DNA from 2 places in the Rhodococcus sp. PSi06 genome. Region 2 is predicted to be linked to the other one. Evidence: predicted binding sites of a transcription regulator. Region 2 holds the regulator's gene; the other holds the start of a gene.

Region 1 (9,555 bases), on a different contig from region 2:
CACCTACGCTCACCTCGATGAGCAGCGTCATGGTGTCCACCTCGAGCGGGGCAGCGAACCTGCGCTGAATCTCGTGTGCCAACGCGGCCGGGTCCGTCGATTCCGATGTTCCGCACAACGCGAATTCGTCACCTGCCAAGCGCCCCAGCATGATCGAATCGTCGACGACGCTGCGCAGTCTGTCCGCGACCACGACGAGAACCCGATCGCCGAGTCCGCGTCCGAAGGTGTCGTTGATTTCTTTGAATCGATCGATATCGACCGTCAACAAGGTGGTGTCGCCCGCGTTCTGCCAGATTCTGTGTTCGAGAGCGCGCAGATTGGCCAGTCCGGTGAGGTGATCGGTATCGGCCACGGCGCGCAGCTGCACAGTTCGGGTGTGCAGCAAGCGCAGCAGGTCGGTGATCCGGAGGATAACCAGAATCACCAGCGCCCCCGCACACAGCAGTACCGCCCAGCCCCACTGCGCGATGGGCTCGTCGCGAATCACCTCGATGAACATCACCGTCGGAGCGGTCAGGGTGGCGGCGGTCAGGACGACGACCGTCGGGGTGGTGAACGACGCCATCAAGTGGGCGTCGGGTTCGATGTCCGGGCTGGTGATCCTTCGCATCGACGGATGCAGAGCGGCGACGCCGATCAGGATGTAGGACGTGGTCCACCCCACGTCGAACAGCGAGCGATCCGTCGCCGATTCCGAGACGATGGAGAAGTTTTTGATGATGTCGGTGACGACCAACAGCAGAACTGCCGCCGTCAGTAACCGGTAGGACAGGGCTCGCCACTGCCGCGAACCGACGAAGTGAGCGAGCAACCCCAGTAGGAAGATGTCCATGGCGGGGTATGCGACGTCGACCAGGCCTGCTGTCCCGGAGATACCGCCGTCGCCGAGCGACGGCTGCACGGCGAACACCCACGTGAGCAATCCGAACGCAACCATGACGATGGCGCTGTTGGCGACGTGGCCGCGCTCGCTGGCTCTCCACTTGTGCCGGACCAGCAGAAACAGACCGAACCCGTAGATCGGATAAGCCACCAGGTATATCGCGTCGGCGAGCGAGGGGTCGGGAACGCTGCCTCGTGTCACGTTGATCCACTCGAAGACGATGTCGCCGACGACCCAGAGACCGGTGCCCAGCGCGATGGTCAGCCACGCTGCGCGATTGCGGGGCCGGTTCATCCTGGTGCCGATCACGATGGCGAGGACAGCCGATGCACCGACGACAACAAAAATCGATTGGGCCCAGGCGGTGCTGGGGACCAGGAAGTAGGCGACGCAGCCGAGTACGCCGAGGGACGCGTACCACCGCCACCAGGCCGTCACTGTATCTCTCCAGCCGTTCACGCCGATCCGACGACTCCACAATGGCACACTCCGTGATCTGGGTCACTTCGGCTGTCCAGGTTGTTCGGGTTGTGTATTCCGAGACTGTCGGTAGCTCGTGCAAGCATGGGATCGTGGAGTCGACCAACCCGAGCCTGGCGAGCATCATGCACGCCGACCTCGACTCCTTCTATGCCTCCGTGGAGCAACGCGACGACCCGCGGCTTCGCGGTAAGCCGGTCATCGTCGGCGGGGGAGTGGTGCTCGCCGCCAGTTACGAGGCCAAGGCGTTCGGCGTGCGCACCGCGATGAGTGGCGGTCAGGCCCGAGCTGTGTGCCCACAGGCCATCGTGGTGCCGCCGCGGATGGAGGCGTACTCGCAGGCGAGCAAGGATGTGTTCGACGTCTTTCACGACACCACACCGCTGGTGGAGGGGATCTCCATCGACGAGGCGTTTCTCGACGTCGGCGGGTTGCGCAAGATAGCGGGCAGTGCCGCCTCGATCGGCGAGCAACTCCGCCGCGACGTCGCCGAGCAGGTGGGGCTGCCCATCACCGTCGGGATCGCCACCACGAAGTTCCTGGCGAAGGTGGCCAGTGCTTTCGCCAAGCCGGACGGTCTGCTGCTGGTGCCTCCCGGCGGCGAACTCGAATTTCTGCATCCCCTGAATATCGAAAGGCTGTGGGGCGTAGGAAAGGTGACCGCCGAGAAGCTGCACGTTCTCGACATCAGGACCGTCGGCGACATCGCGGCCTACGGCGAGCGGTCCTTGGCGTCGGTGTTGGGTAAAGGCGCGGGAGCGCATCTCTATGCGCTGGCCATGGGCCGCGATCCCCGACGCGTCCAGCCCGGAAAATCGCGTAGTTCCATCGGTGCCCAGCGCGCACTCGGCCGCGGTCGGCACGATGCGGCCGAGGTGGAGGCATCGTTGATCGGGCTCGTGGATCGCGTTACGCACCGCATGCGCGGCGCGGGAAGGACTGGCCGAACGGTCATGTTGCGCTTGCGTTTCGCCGATTTCACTCGCGCTACCCGGTCGCACACTCTCGACCGTGCCACTGCCGATACCCGGGATATCCTCGATGCCGCTCTCGAACTTCTTCGCGATGCTGCTCCGCTGATCGCGGAGAAGGGCATCACCCTGGTCGGTGTCACCGTGTCCAGTATCGACAAGGGCGGCGCAGAGCAATTGGAACTGCAGTTCGACGCGCCGTCGGTGCGCACGCCGCCGGAGGCATCTGCTCTCGATCGAGCCCTCGACGGGGTGCACAAGAAGTTCGGTTCCACGTCGTTGACTCGCGGGGTGTTGCTCGGCCGAGACCCGGGAATCTCGGTGCCCCTTCTGCCGGACTGATTACCGTCGAACGGTGGGCTGCACCATGAAGCCCTCGGGCATCATGGTCAGGCGCTCCTGGACTTTCAGACGATACGACGGATCGGCCTGCAGGTCGAAGCGCTGCAGAATGGTACCCAGTACCAGGACGGCCTCGTGGATCGCGAATTGCCTTCCGATGCATGCACGTTCGCCGGTGCCGAACGGCTTGTACACGTGTGCCGGGCGTGCCTTGATGCGATCGGGTAGGAAATTGTCGGGGTCGAAGTCGTTCGGACGGTCACCCCACACCGGATCTCGGTGCAGCGCCGTCACCAGGACGACGGCCCAGTCGCCGGCCGCCATGCGGTAATCGTCGCCGATGACGGTCTCGGCCCGCGCACCGCGTCCGAACGCGGGAACCGTCGGCCACAGACGCAGCGATTCGTCGAGGACTCGGCGGACGTACCGCAGTTTGGGAACCTGGCCGAACTCGGGCTTGCCGGTGCCCCAGACCTCGTCCACCTCGGCGCGGGCGCGTTCGAAGACCTCCGGGTGGTTCGCCAAGTAGTACAACGCGAAAGACAACGCGCCGGAGGTGGTCTCGTGGCCGGCGATCAGAAACGTCAGGATCTGGTATCCGATGTTGGCTTCGCTCAATGCATTCGGATTGTCGGCATCTTTCGCAGCATCCATCATGATCTGCAGTAGGTCGCTGAAGTCCTCCGCCGATCGGCGTCGGGTACTCACGACATCGGTGAGAACATCGGCCAAGTACTGCTTGTTCTGTGCGTATCTGCGGTCGGACCGTACGAACAAGGGCTTTGCGAACGCGGGGATGGACAGCAGTGACCGCCGCTGGTTGTAGGTCAGTGCGCCGACCATGGCGGCCACGAAGGGGTGCGGCTCGGCGCGCGCGAACGAGCCGAAGCTGTAACTGAAACCGGTGCGTCCGATGGTCTCGAGCGTCAGTTTGGTCATGTCCGCGGAGACGTCGGTGGACGCACCACTGCGAGAACGGCTTTCCCAATGCTCGATCAGATCGTCGGCCACGTCGACCATGATCTCGTGGTATCCGCGCATGGCACCTGCGGTGAATGCCGGACGCAGGAGATCATGGGCGCGTTGCCAATTCGGCTCGTGGTTGTAGGCGGTGAAGAGCCCGTCCACCCCGATGTCTCGCAGATTCTCCACTCCCGGAGGCAGGAACTTCTCGAAGCGCTTCTCGTCGCACAGCTCGCCCACCACGTCGGCACCGGAAGCGAAGACGAAGCGTCGCCCCAGAATTTCGCGCTCGAACATCGGGCCGAGTCGGGCGGCCAGGACGGTCGAGTCCTGAATCGGGGTGCGGGGATCGACGCCGACGACGTCGCCGAGAACCGGCAGCCGGTAGGGAGGATGCGGTAACGAGCCGTTCCGCACCGCGAACTGTGTCGACATCGCCGCTCCATGGTCCGAGTTTGTTGAATCGGTGTGCAATAGTGACCGTACTCACTGTTGAACTGGTGTCAAGTAAGCTTCGAAGCCCATGACCACACCCCGTAAGCGCATGACGCCGGCGCAACGTCGTGCGCAATTGCTCGAGATCGGCTCGTCGTTGTTCGCCGAGCGGCCGTACGAGGATGTGTGGATCGAGGAGGTCGCCGATCGGGCGGGAGTCTCGCGCGGGCTGATGTACCACTACTTCCCGTCCAAGCGAGAGTTCTTCGTCGAGATAGTGCGCACGGAATCCGAGCGCAACCTCGACGTCACCGCGCCGGACACCTCGCTGCCGGTTCTCGAGCAGGTCGCAGCGGGTCTCGACGCGTACATCGCCTACTCCGACGAGCATGCGCACGGCCTGCGGGCCGTCAACCGGGGAGCGTTGCTCGGCGACCCTCGCATCAACGACATCCTGACGCGAGAGTTCGCCGTTCAGCAGGAGCGGATCCTCGCCGCGCTACCTGCGGCGTACGCGGAAGACGAGTTGACTCGAACCGCGTTGCACGGCTGGATCGCATTCGTGCGAGCGGTATGTCTGGACTGGGTGGAGCGGAGAACGCTGGACCGCGAGCAGGTTCGCGACGTGTGTCTACGCGCGCTCTCGGGGCTTCTCGAGGTGTGAGCTGCGGGTCTATCGTCGAGGTATGTGCCGAAACATCACCACCTTGCGCGGGTTGGAACCGCACGCGACCGACGACGAGATCGAAGCAGCCGCGCGGCAGTACGTCCGCAAGATTAGTGGAGTTCAGAAAACGTCCGACGCCACCCGCGACGCCTTCGAGCTGGCCGTTGCCGAGGTGACCGCGACGACGCATCGGCTCCTGGATGCACTCCCGGAGCGGCGTCAGCCCCCTCCCACGGTGCCGCCGCTGCGGCGTCCGGAGGTGCAGGCCCGAATTGCCGCCAAGGCCGGCGGGTCCTAGCGCGGTCGGCAGGTTTCTCCAGGGCCGATGCCGATCGAACGGATGGTTTCGAGCAGATTCGTCGCGAGATCGGCACCTCGGTGGCACACTGGTTTGCCTGGCGGAGGGGGTGGAGATGGCGGATCGTCGACGACGAACGTTCGATTCACGAGACGGTGACGCGGAGGTGGTCGAGCCACTGCTGCGTGCGGTGCTGTCCTACGCCCCGCGAGACGAGTCGCCCACACCGCACCCTTCGGAGGGGATCACCCTTCGAGCCGAGAACGGCTCCGGCTGTATCCGGCTCGAACTGGCCATTGCCGGCGATCTCGGTACGGGAATCCCCGGGCCCTTCGGATCCAGGTTCTACGAGTGTGGATCCTACGAAGTGATTGTGCCGCAGCGAGATCCGCACGACGGCGCGCTCTTGATGATCCACCTTCTCGCTCCGCAGGCACCGCACAGATTCGCGTTCGCGACGACGATGCCGCCCCAGTGGAGCTTGCAACTCGAACACGACGGCTCGGTGTCGGTACTGGACGAATCCGGCGATGCCGTGATCTTCATCGGTCGCCCATGGGCTTTCGACGGCGATCTGCAGCCGGTGCACGTGTATTACACCATCGAGAACGGTCTGCTGGTTCAGAACGTCGCGGCGACCGCCGATACCGGGTATCCCATCCTGATCGACCCCGATCCCGATGCCATCATCACCGGCGACGGCCGGCTCGTCACCGAGGCCTGGACTCCGCGGCTGGTGGCAGGCGGGATCGTCGAGGACGCGCCGCCGAAATCGCTGTCCAGCTGAAAGGTGGTGCAGCGCAGTCAGAACGGATCGTGCTGAATGTGCTCCATCGGAGTGCCGACCCTGCGCAATGCGTACAGGGTGGTGCGGACCATCGACGGCGACCCGCAGATCTGAATCTGTCGATCGGCCCACGAGCCGAACTGGGTGACCACCTTGCCCACCGCACCGTGCAGGCGGTGATGCATTCCCCACGGTAGTTCGCGAGGCCGGCCCGAGTACCACCACGGATCCTCGAGCTCCTCGGTCACCGGCACCACCGTCAGCCACGGGTTGGACAGCGACAACTGCCACAGAGTATCCAGGTCGTACAGATCGCACGGGTACGTACCGCTGACGAACAGGTGCACTCGCGGATTGTTGCTTCGCTGAGCCATTTCCATCACCTGCGCGCGCAACGGTGCCAGCCCGGTGCCCCCGGCGATCATCAACACGTCCTCGCGAACGGCCCGATCGACGTGCATGCCGCCCAGCGGCGGACTGATCAGCCAACGATCGCCCACGGCCGTTTCGGTGACCATTGCCGGCGATACCCAGCCACCGGACACGCGTCGAACATGGAACTCGATCTCGCCGTACGGGTTGCTCGGAATGGCCGGCGACAGATAGCGCCACAGCTTGGGTCGCTGCGGGATCTGCACGCTGACGTACTGCCCGGGGAAGTACGGGATCTCGCCGTCGGTCTTCAATCGCACCACCGCGAGGTCGTCGAGGAGCCGTTGGTGTTCGACGACGGTGGCACTCCAGTAGGGCGGTAGTTCGTCGTCGTCCGCGGCGGCGGCCATCGCGTTGCTCACCACGGTCAGAGCGTCGTGCCAGGCCGTCTCGACCTCGTCGGTCCACATCTCGGTGCTCGCGAACGTACGGAACGCGCTGATCAACGCCGAGCTGCCCGCGCGGAAGTGCGCGCCGGAGATGCCGTGCTTGCGATGGTCTCGGCCCAGTTGCTGGAGAAACGGTTCGACGCGGCTGTCGTCGTCGAGGTGCTCGAAGATGTAGCCGAGGGCCAGGACGAAGTGTTCGCGGAGCGCGTCCATCGAAGCGGGAAACAGAGATCGAAAGTCGGGATACTCGGCGAAGAGGTGGGCGTAGAAGGACCTCGAGAGGCGCGCTGGGCCGTCCGGAGATGCGACAACCGACTTGAAGCCGGTACGAACCACGGAGATCGTCCGAGCATCGAGCATCGAAAAACCTCCACCCCACCGATTCGCCATCGGATTCGCCACCGATGACACAGCCCACTGTCGACGGACACCAAGGTAGACCGATCGAGTCGAACGCGCACAAGAAAACCAAGGTTGAGCGGAACAGACTCAACTTGTCTATGGTTGTACCCATCGACACGCAAGAACCGATCCGAGAAAGAAGGTGACCGGTGGACAGTTTCACTCCCACCACGAAGTCGCAGGCAGCGCTGTCCGCTGCCCTGCAGGCCGCATCCGCGGCCGGCAACCCGGACATTCGTCCGGCACATTTGTTGGTGGCGTTGCTCGATCAGACCGACGGCATCGCCACACCATTGCTGAAGGCCGTCGGCGTCGATCCCGCAACGGTGCGTCGAGAAGCGCAGAACCTCGTCGATCGGCTGCCCTCGGCATCCGGTTCGACCACCACTCCGCAACTCGGCCGTGAAACCCTCGCCGCGATCACCGCAGCGCAACACCTGGCCACCGAACTCGACGACGAGTTCGTCTCCACCGAGCACCTCATGGTGGGCCTTGCGACAGGCAACGACGACGTCGCCAAGCTCCTCTCCGGCCATGGTGCCGGAGCGAACGAGTTGCGCGACGCCTTCCAAGCCGTCCGCGGCAGCGCCCGTGTAACCAGTGCCGATCCGGAGAACACCTACCAGGCGCTCGAGAAGTACAGCACCGACCTGACCGCACTGGCCCGAGAAGGCAAGCTCGACCCCGTGATCGGTCGCGACACCGAAATCAGGCGTGTCGTGCAGGTCCTGTCTCGGCGTACCAAGAACAACCCGGTGCTCATCGGCGAACCCGGCGTCGGCAAGACAGCCATCGTCGAAGGGCTTGCCCAGCGGGTCGTCGCCGGGGACGTTCCCGAAAGCTTGCGCGGCAAGACCGTCGTTTCGCTCGACCTCGGTTCGATGGTCGCCGGCGCGAAGTTCCGCGGTGAGTTCGAGGAGCGGCTCAAGGCCGTGCTCGACGACATCAAGAATTCCGCAGGCCAGGTCATCACCTTCATCGACGAACTGCACACCATCGTCGGAGCCGGCGCGACCGGGGAATCCGCGATGGACGCGGGCAACATGATCAAGCCGATGCTCGCCCGCGGTGAACTGCGGCTCGTCGGTGCAACGACCCTCGAGGAGTACCGCAAGTACATCGAGAAGGATGCCGCCCTCGAACGCCGCTTCCAACAGGTCTACGTCGGTGAACCCTCGGTAGAAGACACCGTCGGCATCCTGCGCGGACTCAAGGAACGCTACGAGGTGCACCACGGCGTCCGGATCACGGACTCCGCGCTGGTCGCCGCGGCCACCCTGAGCGACCGATACATCACCGCTCGGTTCCTACCCGACAAGGCCATCGACCTCGTCGACGAAGCCGCGTCGCGTCTGCGCATGGAAATCGACTCGCGGCCCGTCGAAATCGACGAGGTGGAACGCGCAGTGCGTCGCCTCGAGATCGAGGAGATGGCACTGGCCAAGGAGACCGACGACGCGTCGAAGTCTCGCCTGGACAAGCTGCGCCAGGAACTCGCCGACCTGCAGGAGAAGTTGGCCGAGCTCAGCACGCGGTGGCAGAACGAGAAGAACGCAATCGACTCGGTGCGGTCGCTGAAGGAGGAGCTCGAGAACCTGCGAGGAGAATCCGATCGCGCCGAACGCGACGGCGATCTCGGCAAAGCCGCCGAGCTTCGGTACGGACGCATCCCGACGCTCGAGAAGGAGCTCGCGGCCAAGACCGAGGACTCGCCTGCTCAGGGCGACGTGATGCTCAAGGAGGAGGTGGGCCCGGACGACGTCGCCGATGTCGTGGCGGCCTGGACCGGAATCCCTGCCGGCCGGATGCTCGAAGGTGAAACCGCCAAGCTGCTCCGCATGGAGGACGAGCTCGGCAAGAGAGTCGTCGGGCAGAAGGACGCGGTGCAAGCGGTGTCCGACGCCGTCCGACGCTCCCGCGCCGGTGTGGCCGACCCCAACCGTCCGACGGGATCGTTCCTGTTCCTGGGCCCTACCGGTGTCGGTAAGACCGAGCTCGCGAAAGCGTTGGCGGAGTTCCTCTTCGACGACGAACGCGCGATGGTCCGGATCGACATGAGCGAGTACAGCGAAAAGCACGCCGTTGCTCGGCTCGTCGGCGCACCTCCCGGCTACGTGGGCTACGAGGCCGGTGGGCAGCTGACCGAGGCGGTGCGCAGGCGCCCGTACACCGTGGTGCTGTTCGACGAGGTGGAGAAGGCGCACCCCGACGTGTTCGACATCCTGCTCGCCGTGCTGGACGAAGGCCGCCTCACCGACGGCCAGGGCCGGACCGTCGACTTCCGCAACACGATCCTGATCCTCACCTCGAATCTGGGGGCCGGCGGTAACAAGGATCAGGTCATGGACGCGGTGCGACGCTCGTTCAAGCCGGAGTTCGTCAACCGCCTCGACGACGTCGTGGTGTTCGACGCCTTGTCCGAGGACCAGCTCGAATCGATCGTCGACATCCAGCTGGGCTTCCTCACCAAGCGTCTCGCCGCGCGACGGTTGACGCTGGAGGT
Region 2 (9,555 bases):
ACAAGGGCGTCAACCCGGACGAGGTCGTGGCCGTCGGTGCTGCACTGCAGGCCGGTGTGCTCAAGGGTGAGGTCAAGGACGTTCTGCTCCTCGACGTCACGCCGCTGTCCCTCGGTATCGAGACCAAGGGTGGCGTCATGACCAAGCTCATCGAGCGCAACACCACCATCCCGACGAAGCGTTCCGAGACCTTCACCACCGCTGACGACAATCAGCCCTCGGTGCAGATCCAGGTCTTCCAGGGTGAGCGCGAGATCGCCTCGCACAACAAGCTCCTCGGTTCGTTCGAGCTGACCGAGCTGCCCCCGGCCCCTCGCGGCGTCCCGCAGATCGAGGTCACCTTCGACATCGACGCCAACGGCATCGTGCACGTCACGGCCAAGGACAAGGGCACCGGCAAGGAAAACACGATCAAGATCCAGGACGGCTCCGGCTTGTCCAAGGAAGAGATCGACCGCATGGTCGCCGACGCGGAAGCTCACGCAGACGAGGACAAGGCTCGTCGCGAAGAGGCCGAGGTCCGCAACCAGGCCGAGTCCCTCGTGCACCAGACGGAGAAGTTCGTCAAGGACAACGAGGACAAGGTCGACGCCGAGCTCAAGGGACGCGTCGAAACCGCCATCGCCGACGCCAAGACGGCTCTCGCGGGCAGCGACATCTCGGCAGTCAAGACCGCCGTGGAGAAGCTCTCGACCGAGTCGCAGGCTCTCGGCACCGCCATCTACGAGGCTCAGGCCAAGGAGCAGGGCGGCGCAGAGGGTGGCGCGCAGGCCGCTGACGACGGTGTTGTCGACGCAGAGGTTGTCGACGAGCCCGCCGACGACACGGACAAGAAGTGACGTCGGAGAACACCGAGCAGGAACCGGTCACTTTCGTGGACAAGCGAAAGATCGATCCCGAGACCGGTGAAGTACGGGAAGGTGACGCAGTTCCGGAGCCCCTCGCGGGCACCGGCACTGCGCCCCAGCCCGGCTCGGTGGACGAAGGGACCGTCGATGCCGAGGTAGTGGAAGATCCGCGCGACACGCAGGTTGCAGAACTCACCGCAGATCTGCAGCGCGTGTCGGCGGAGTACGCCAACTACCGTCGCCGCACGGATCGGGAAAAGCAGACGGGAGCGGAGAATGCGAAGGCGTCCGTCGTCTCCCAGCTGCTCCCCGTCCTGGACGATCTGGAGCGGGCTCGCCAGCACGGCGATCTCGAAACCGGACCGCTCAAGTCCGTGGCCGACAAGCTGGCGGGGGTGTTCTCGAACATCGGTCTGAGCACCTTCGGAGCCGAGGGCGACGCCTTCGACCCGGCCATTCACGAGGCCGTCTCCCATGAGGGCGACGGCAGCAATCCGGTCGTCGGCACGCTGATGCGTCCGGGCTACAAGCTCGGCGAGCGTGTGCTGCGTACCGCGATGGTCGGCGTGGTCGACAGTGCTGGCGAGAACACGGCAACACAGAAATCGGACGCACCTGCGTCCGACGAGCAGTAAACAGAGATAGCGCGAGAGGAGGAAACGCCCGGTGAGCCAGCGGGAGTGGATCGAGAAGGACTTCTACAAGGAGCTGGGCGTTTCTTCCAGCGCATCTGCAGAAGAAATCAAGAAGGCGTATCGAAAGTTGGCGCGGGACAACCATCCCGATGCCAATCCCGGTAACGCCGCGGCCGAGAACCGGTTCAAGGCGGTCAGTGAGGCCCACGCCGTTCTGGCCGACCCAGCCAAGCGCAAGGAGTACGACGAGGCCCGACGGCTGTTCGCCTCGGGTGGGTTCGGAAGCCGCGGCGGCGGTGGATTCTCGCCCGGCGCAGGCGGATTCGGCGGCGGCGGTCAGACCTTCGATGTGGGCGACATCTTCGGCCAAGGCGGCGGCGACGGCGGAATCGGCGACCTGTTCGGTGGCTTGTTCAACCGCGGTGGCGCGCAGCAGCGCACGCAGAGCAATCGTCCCCGACGCGGCAGAGATGTCGAGACCGAAACCTCGCTGCAGTTCCGTGAGGCGGCGCAGGGTGTCACGATTCCTCTGCCTTTGACCAGCCCGTCGTCGTGCACCACGTGTCACGGCAGCGGTGCCAAGCCCGGAACCAGTCCTCGCGTGTGCCCCAAGTGCAACGGGCAGGGTGTGGTGAACCGGAACCAGGGTGCGTTCGGCTTCAGTGAGCCGTGCGACGACTGCCGCGGCACCGGATCCATCATCGACGACCCGTGCGTCGACTGCCGTGGTACCGGAGTACAGAACCGCACCCGCACCATCACCGTGCGAGTGCCGGCCGGCATCAGCGACGGTCAGAAAGTACGGCTCGCAGGTCAAGGCGAGGCCGGGCTACGCGGAGCACCGTCCGGAGATCTGTTCGTCACCGTGCGGGTCAAGCCCGACAAGGTGTTCGGTCGCAACAACGACGATCTGACCGTGACCGTTCCGGTGAGCTACGGCGAGCTGGTGCTCGGCACCACACTGTCGGTGCCCACTCTCGACGGTCGCGTCGGCGTCAAGGTGCCACCGGGAACCGTCGACGGCCGGGTGCTGCGGGTACGCGGACGCGGCATTCCGAAGAAGTCCGGACCCGGCGACCTGATGGTGACCGTCAAGGTTGCCGTCCCTCAGAAACTCGACGATGCTGCTACCGACGCTCTGAAAACCTATTTGGAAGTCGAGAAGGCCAGCGGATTCGACCCGCGGGCCGGGTGGGCTGGTGTGTGATGTCGGTGCCTCCCGAGGGCGGCTCTGCGAAAGCGGCAGGCGGACAAGCTGATCCCGACGCCCAGATCTTCGTGATCTCGGTGGCGGCTCAGCTCGCCGGTATGCACGCGCAGACGCTGCGCACATACGACCGACTGGGCCTGGTCATTCCGCACCGCACCACCGGCGGTGGGCGACGCTACTCTCCGCGGGACGTCGCTCTGCTTCGTGAAGTGCAGCGACTCTCGCAGGACGAGGGCGTCAACCTCGCCGGAATCAAGCGCATCATCGAGCTCACGAATCAGGTCGAGGCCCTGCAGTCTCGCATCAGCGAAATGGCTCAGGAGTTGGCTACCGTGCACGCGAGCTACCGACGCGACCTGGTGCCGATTCAGCGCAATGCCCTCGTCGTCTGGAAGCCGAAGCACCAGCGCTAGGTTCGTTCTCCGCGTCATCCGCTCACTTTCTCGCAAACGCGCGCGCATTTGTCAGGTGCGCGCGGATTCGTTCACTATTTCGCGAGCGTTCAGCAAAGGCGCGCGCGGATTCGTTCACTATTTCGCGAGCGTTCAGCAAAGGCGCGCGCGTTTGCGCACCGGTACCGGCATCGGCGAACCGCGCGCGTTTGCGAGACACCCCGTACCGACGCCTATCCTGGTCGCCATGCAGGGGTGGAAATCGACAGTCGTTCAGTACCATCGCCTTCGGAACGACCTCGCGGTGGTTCGGCTCGAGGGCGCCGCGATTCCGTTCCGGGCCGGGCAGTCGGTGTCGGTCACGGTTCCCCAGAACGCTGCACTGACGCGGCGCTACTCGCCCGCACTGCCACCCTCGCTCGATGGCAAGCTCGAATTCCATGTTCGCGCGGTGCCGGCGGGCTGGGTCAGCGGGGGGATAGTCAACGAAACTCGGCCAGGGGATGTCTGGCAGATCAGCGATCCGCAGGGCGGTCTGCATGTCGACGATTCCGGTCGCGATGTCGTGATGATCGCGGGCGGCACCGGTTTGGCACCGCTACGGGCGATTCTGTTGGATCTCACGCGCTGGGAGCAGCCGCCGAACGTGACGCTGTTCTACGGCGGTAAGTCGCCTCGTGATCTGTATGCCGGGGACATGCTGTGGTTGATGGCCTCGGAACTGCCGTGGTTGACCGTTGTTCCCGTCGTCGATCAATTGCACGAGCCGTGGGCGTCGGATCGATGGAACGATCGCATACACGCCGAAATCGGTTCGACCACAGCCTTCTTCGAGCCCGAGCACTGCTGGGAAGGCAGTGTGGCCGACGTCGTCGCCACCCAGGGGCCCTTCCCGGATCGCCAGATCCTGGTGTGCGGATCCCCGGGTATGGAAGCGGCGACCGTGCGCGCACTCGTCGAGACCGGTACCCCACCCGAGGACATCCGCCGCTGAGGCGCGTTGTCGAACGATCAGGGAAGCTGCAGAATCCGTCGCAGATGCGCGAGATCCTCCGCAGGGATCGCCGTGAATTCCGGCGGCGGGGCGTCGGCGATGGTCCTGGCTTTCTCGGCGAGCGTGCGACCGGCGTCGGTGAGTCCGATGATGCGGCGTCGGCGATCGTCGGGGTCTTCGGTGCGGATCACCAATTCGCGTTTCTCGAGCTCGCGCACGTTGAGCGACACGTACGGCGCATCGGACGCGAGGATGTCGGCCAGTTCGGTCACTGTTCGGTCACCCGCGAGGAGCTTGGTGAGCAGCTTCGCCCGCAGGAAGCTCATGCCGGTGGCATCGGCGACGGCCCGTCGGGTGTCGTGCTTCTCGAGCATCAGCGTGCGCATCTCGCGCCAGACGAGCGCCGCCTCCGAGGCGGTCATACGAGCACCGGCTGGTCGATTCGATCGGCGGTCGCCCGAGCCCACCGGCCGGTGGTGACCACAGCAAGAACGGTGACCACCACGCCTGCGCCCGCGATGACGAACCACGCGGGCACTGCGGCAGCGGTGAAGCCGTCGGAGATCTCACCGACGATGCTCGCGGTGACGATCGACCCGACGACGGCCACACCGAGCGATTGACCCACCTGCCTGCTGGTCGACGCGATGGCGGACGCTACTCCGGCTTGGCTGCGCGGCATTCCGGATACTGCAGTATTGGTGATCGGGGCGTTCACCATGCCGAAGGAGATTCCGAAGATCACGTACGCGGCTGCCAGCCACGCGAACGACGTCGTCGGAGTCAGGCGGGTGAGCATCAGCGCCGAGGTCACGAACCCGATTCCCGCGACGAGCAGCGGAATGCGCGCACCCAGGGTGCCGACGAGCCGCCCGGAGACCGGCGCGAAGATCAGCGTCATCAGGGCCATCGGCAGAGTGTAGAGACCGGCATGTAGCGGTGAGTAGCCCCGCACATCCTGCAGGTAGAGGGTGTTGAGGAACAGGAAGCCGCCGAGGGAAGCGAAGGCGCACACGGCGATCACCGTGGCTCCGCTGAACGGTGCGCTGCGGAAGAACTTCAGCTGGATCAACGGTTCCTCGATGCGCGATTCGACCACCAGCAGGCCGACGAGGGAACCGAATGCCACGGCACCGGTGAGGACGATCAGCGGCGATCCCCATCCCTTCGCGGGACCTTCGATGATGGTGAACACCAGCGACGCGAGGAACGCGAAGATGAGGAATTGACCGGCCGGATCGAACTTTCTCGCATGTTCGGCTTTGGATTCGGGAACGAACTTCAGCGTCATCGCCAAGGCGAAGACCCCTACCGGGACGTTGATCCAGAAGATGGATTGCCACCCGGCACCGGTGACGAGAACGCCGCCGAGGGCAGGGCCTGCCGACATCGAAATTCCGACGACGGCACCCCACATGCCGATGGCTCCGGCACGTTCTTTCGGGTCGGTGAAGGTGTTGGTGATGATCGACATGGCGACGGGGTTCATCATCGAGCCGCCGACGGCCTGCAGCATGCGGAACGCGACGAGCCAGCCCAGCGACGGTGCGAGGCTGCACAACAGGGACCCGAGCACAAAGGTTCCGGTGCCGATGAGGAAGAACCGTTTGCGGCCGTACTTGTCGGCCATCGAGCCGCCGAGCATCAGCAGAGATGCCACGACCAGCGTGTATGCGTCGATGATCCACTGCAGACCTGATACCGACGCGTTCAGGTCGGTGCGCATCGACGGCAGCGCCACGTTGACGATCGTGTTGTCGGTACTGACCAGAAACAGACTCAGACAGCAGATGCCGAGAACGAGATACCGGTGTCGCCGAGTCAGCTCGGTCATGGACCCCTCCGCACTATTGCTTGTATATCTACAACTGTTACATGACTACTCCTAACTTGTTCGACGAGCAAGTGACAGCACGTCGGGCCGTGCCCGATAGGGTGTGTGTCACAGACTTGCTCGAACCCGCTCGCTCGCTGAATGGAGAACAACAGTGGCTTCCGAGATCGCACCAGGCGACCTGGTTCAGGCGTCCGGGCATGCCGGCCCGTGGAAGGTGCTCGAGATTCGTCAGGGCTTGGCGTTGCTCGAGCACCACGACGGGCATCGGCTGTCGGTCCGCACCACCACGGTCGAGGTGGTGCGCAAGGCGTCGAACAGCGGGGGTTCGAGCCCTCAGGCCGAGGCAGAGGGCGAGAGCCCCTCACTGTTCGACGAGAGCTGACCTACCTCGCGGTGCGTTCGGCTGCGTACTTCTGGCGCAGCGACTTCGAGATCTGCTTGTACTCTCGTAGCTTCTCGCTGCGAGCTCGGGCGTCGTGTCTCGAACTCGCCCAGGCGTTCTCGCGCAGTAGCTTTCGGTAGTTGCCGAGTCTGCGTTCGGTGAGGTCTCCCGCATCGACGGCGGCAAGCACCGCGCATCCAGGCTCGTGTTCGTGCGCGCAGTCCCCGAACCGGCACAGTGCGGCCAGTTCATCGATGTCGGAAAAGGTGCTCGCCACAGCGTCTTCCGATCCCTGGACGCCCACCGACCGCAGGCCCGGTGTATCCAGCAGAACGAGGCCTGCGGAAGGAATCGGCACCAATTCTCGATGGACCGTCGTGTGCCTGCCTTTGCTGTCGGCCACTCGGGTGGCACCCGTGGCAAATGTCGGGCCGCCGAGCAGAGCATTACCGAGAGTCGATTTCCCGGAACCCGACGGCCCGATCAGTGCAACTGTTCCGCGCAGAACTGCTGTCAGCGAGTCCATTCCGGCACCCGACTCCGCGCTGGTGCTGCAGACGGTGACACCCGGCGCTGCAGAATGCACGGACTCTTCGTCGACGCGTCCACTGTCCGTCTTGGTGATCGCGATGACGGGGACGCCGCCGCTGCCCCAGGCGAGGGTGATGTAGCGCTCGACGCGACCGAGGTCGAGGGCAGTGTCCGACGCGACGGTGACCACGACGGTATCGACGTTGGCCCCGAGAACCTGTGTGTCGGAGGTGGATCCGGCCGAGGCGCGTTCGATGGCCGTCCGGCGGGGAAGGATGTCGATCAGCCGGAACGATGTCGCATCCAGGGTGACCCAGTCGCCGGTGCACAGATCACTGCCGGTGCAGCGGACGATGCCGTCGTCGGTGACGGCGTCGAATTCACCGCGGTCGACGCGTACTACGCGGGCGAGAACCGAAGTGTAGGAGAGCTGTTGGAATCGGTCACGCCAATGTTGGTCGAGTCCGTAATCGAGTAGTGAAGACATGCGAGAAGTCCTTCGATGAGGAGGTGTGAGGGCGCGGGGGCGTTCTCGTCCAGGTGGCCACGATGCCCACCTCCTCACTTCTCGAATGCAAAAGAACCGTCGACGGCAAATTAACAGCCGTCGACGGTCCGAGTAAAGCGATTTATCTGCTGAGGTCGGTGCCCTCGGCCGGTTGTGCCAGCGCGGACAGGAAGGATCGTGCCCAGCGGTCGACGTCGTGCGCCAGCACCTGCCGACGCATGGCGCGCATGTGGCGCTTGCCCGCCTCCGAATCCTGCTCGAGTGCGCCGATGATCGCGTCCTTCACGCTGTCCAGGTCGTGGGGATTGCACAGGTACGCCTGACGCAGTTCTGCGGCAGCGCCGGTGAATTCGCTGAGAACCAGAGCGCCGCCGAGATCGCTGCGGCACGCGACGTACTCCTTGGCGACCAGATTCATGCCGTCGCGCAGGGGAGTGACGAGCATGACGTCGGCGGCGACGAAGTAGGCGAGCAGGTCCTCGCGAGGGATCGGCCGGTGCAGGTAATGCACCACCGGGTGGCCCACTTGGCCGTACTCGCCGTTGATGCGCCCCACCTGTTGCTCGATCTCACCGCGCATGGCGACGTAACTCTCGACGCGTTCGCGGCTCGGCGTCGCCAACTGGACGATGACGTTCTCGGCCGGATCCACTCGACCCTCTTCGAGCAACTCTCGAAAAGCGTTGAGCCGGACGTCGATTCCCTTGGTGTAGTCGAGTCGATCGACGCCCAACATGATTCGCTTCGGGTTACCCAGATCCTTGCGCAACTGCTTGGCGCGGTCTCGGACGGACTTCGAGCGTGACCTTGTGTCGAGATCTCCGGAATCGATGGAGATGGGGAACGCCCCGACGCGTACGGTTCGGAACCCCACCTGGACGACGCCGAGCTTGGACCGCACACCGACGGTTCCGCGTGAGGTGGTTCCCCCGGCGAGGCGTCGGGCAAGGTAGAGGAAGTTCTGCGCACCGCCGGACAGATGGAAGCCGATCAGGTCGGCACCGAGCAGTCCCTCGACGATCTCGGTGCGCCACGGCATCTGCATGAACAGCTCGATCGGCGGAAACGGGATGTGCAGGAAGAACCCGATGGTCAGGTCGGGGCGCAGCATCCGCAGCATCTTCGGGACCAGTTGGAGCTGGTAGTCCTGAATCCAGACCGTCGCGCCCTGGGCTGCCGCCTCGGACGTCTTCTCGGCGAATCGGCGATTGACCTCGACGTACGCGTTCCACCAGGCGCGGTCGTATTCCGGTTTGACGATGACGTCGTGGTAGAGCGGCCACAGGGTGGCGTTGGAGAACCCCTCGTAGTACTGGGTGTACTCCTTCTCGCTGATCGGTACCGGTCGCAGTTGCAGGTCGTCCTCGACGAAGGGCTCGACGTCGACGTCCGAGACGCCGACCCACCCCACCCACGCGCCCTTGTTGGCACGCAGGATCGGCTCGAGGGCCGTGACCAGACCACCGGGGCTTCGCTTCCATCGCGTGCTCCCGTCGGGGAGCTTTTCCAGATCGACCGGCAACCTGTTGGCTACGACGACGAAATCCGAACCCTGCGAGGCGTCAGCCACAACTGTCCAATCCGCTTGTAGATCCTGAGAAGGTCCTGCTCCGACCGATCAGTCGGTCTTCGCTACAGGATCTATACCCAGCATCGACAACAACATGCGGCACTCGTCGGCATCGGTCGCGTAGGCAGCGACGACGCGCTGAGCCTGGCTGGCCGTCTCGTACTCGAGTGGGACGATGTCTTCGTCGGCGATGTCGTTGTCGGTCGATGTCTTGGCGGGCATGGTGTTCTCCGTACTCTCTGCTGGACTTGTTCGGTGTTCGCTGAACCCGACTCTATGTAAATGTGGCACCCCATCGCCACTTCCCGATGCCATAGGCTGCAACAAATGACCGATTCTGTATCGCTCCACCATGCTCGAAACGTGGTGGAGGCACCGTCCCCGGCCACCGGCGGCGCGATCCTGCGTCGCACCGTCCGACGCCGTCGCGCCCGCCTCATCGTCTCCTCCTTGCTCTTCGGAGTGCATCAACTGTGCGAAACGATGGTGCCGGTGGCGATCGGTCTGATCGTCTCGCGCGCGATCGATACCGGCGACGTGACGGCGATGATCGTCTCGCTGATCGGTCTCGCGGCCCTGTTCGTCACGCTCTCCTACGCCTGGCGCATCGGTGCCCGCATCATCGTCATCGCCATCGAGCGAGAGGCC

Evidence for each region. Region 2 encodes HspR, which represses chaperone genes until heat shock. Its sites were predicted from a motif close to ANNTGAGTNNNNNNNACTCANNT; they were not measured.
Region 1: clpB (ATP-dependent chaperone ClpB) is a predicted target of HspR. The motif match lies at 7,123-7,145, and genes of this name have one in related genera.

Annotation. Positions count from the first base shown of each region.
Region 1 covers NZ_JBHNYO010000004.1:254,754-264,308, forward strand. Annotated here, with positions in the region: gene ACFI9K_RS07800 (putative bifunctional diguanylate cyclase/phosphodiesterase) at 1-1,324, opposite strand, end outside; gene dinB (DNA polymerase IV) at 1,492-2,679, shown strand; gene ACFI9K_RS07810 (cytochrome P450) at 2,680-4,077, opposite strand; gene ACFI9K_RS07815 (TetR/AcrR family transcriptional regulator) at 4,166-4,741, shown strand; gene ACFI9K_RS07820 (DUF2277 domain-containing protein) at 4,764-5,042, shown strand; gene ACFI9K_RS07825 (hypothetical protein) at 5,158-5,829, shown strand; gene ACFI9K_RS07830 (globin domain-containing protein) at 5,847-7,010, opposite strand; gene clpB (ATP-dependent chaperone ClpB) at 7,202-9,555, shown strand, end outside.
Region 2 covers NZ_JBHNYO010000001.1:101,984-111,538, reverse strand. Annotated here, with positions in the region: gene dnaK (molecular chaperone DnaK) at 1-839, shown strand, start outside; gene grpE (nucleotide exchange factor GrpE) at 836-1,483, shown strand; gene dnaJ (molecular chaperone DnaJ) at 1,515-2,690, shown strand; gene ACFI9K_RS00575 (heat shock protein transcriptional repressor HspR) at 2,690-3,106, shown strand; gene ACFI9K_RS00570 (FAD-binding oxidoreductase) at 3,333-4,079, shown strand; gene ACFI9K_RS00565 (MarR family winged helix-turn-helix transcriptional regulator) at 4,097-4,501, opposite strand; gene ACFI9K_RS00560 (MFS transporter) at 4,498-5,913, opposite strand; gene ACFI9K_RS00555 (hypothetical protein) at 6,068-6,298, shown strand; gene rsgA (ribosome small subunit-dependent GTPase A) at 6,300-7,316, opposite strand; gene ACFI9K_RS00545 (alpha,alpha-trehalose-phosphate synthase (UDP-forming)) at 7,459-8,907, opposite strand; gene ACFI9K_RS00540 (hypothetical protein) at 8,956-9,129, opposite strand; gene ACFI9K_RS00535 (ABC transporter ATP-binding protein) at 9,235-9,555, shown strand, end outside.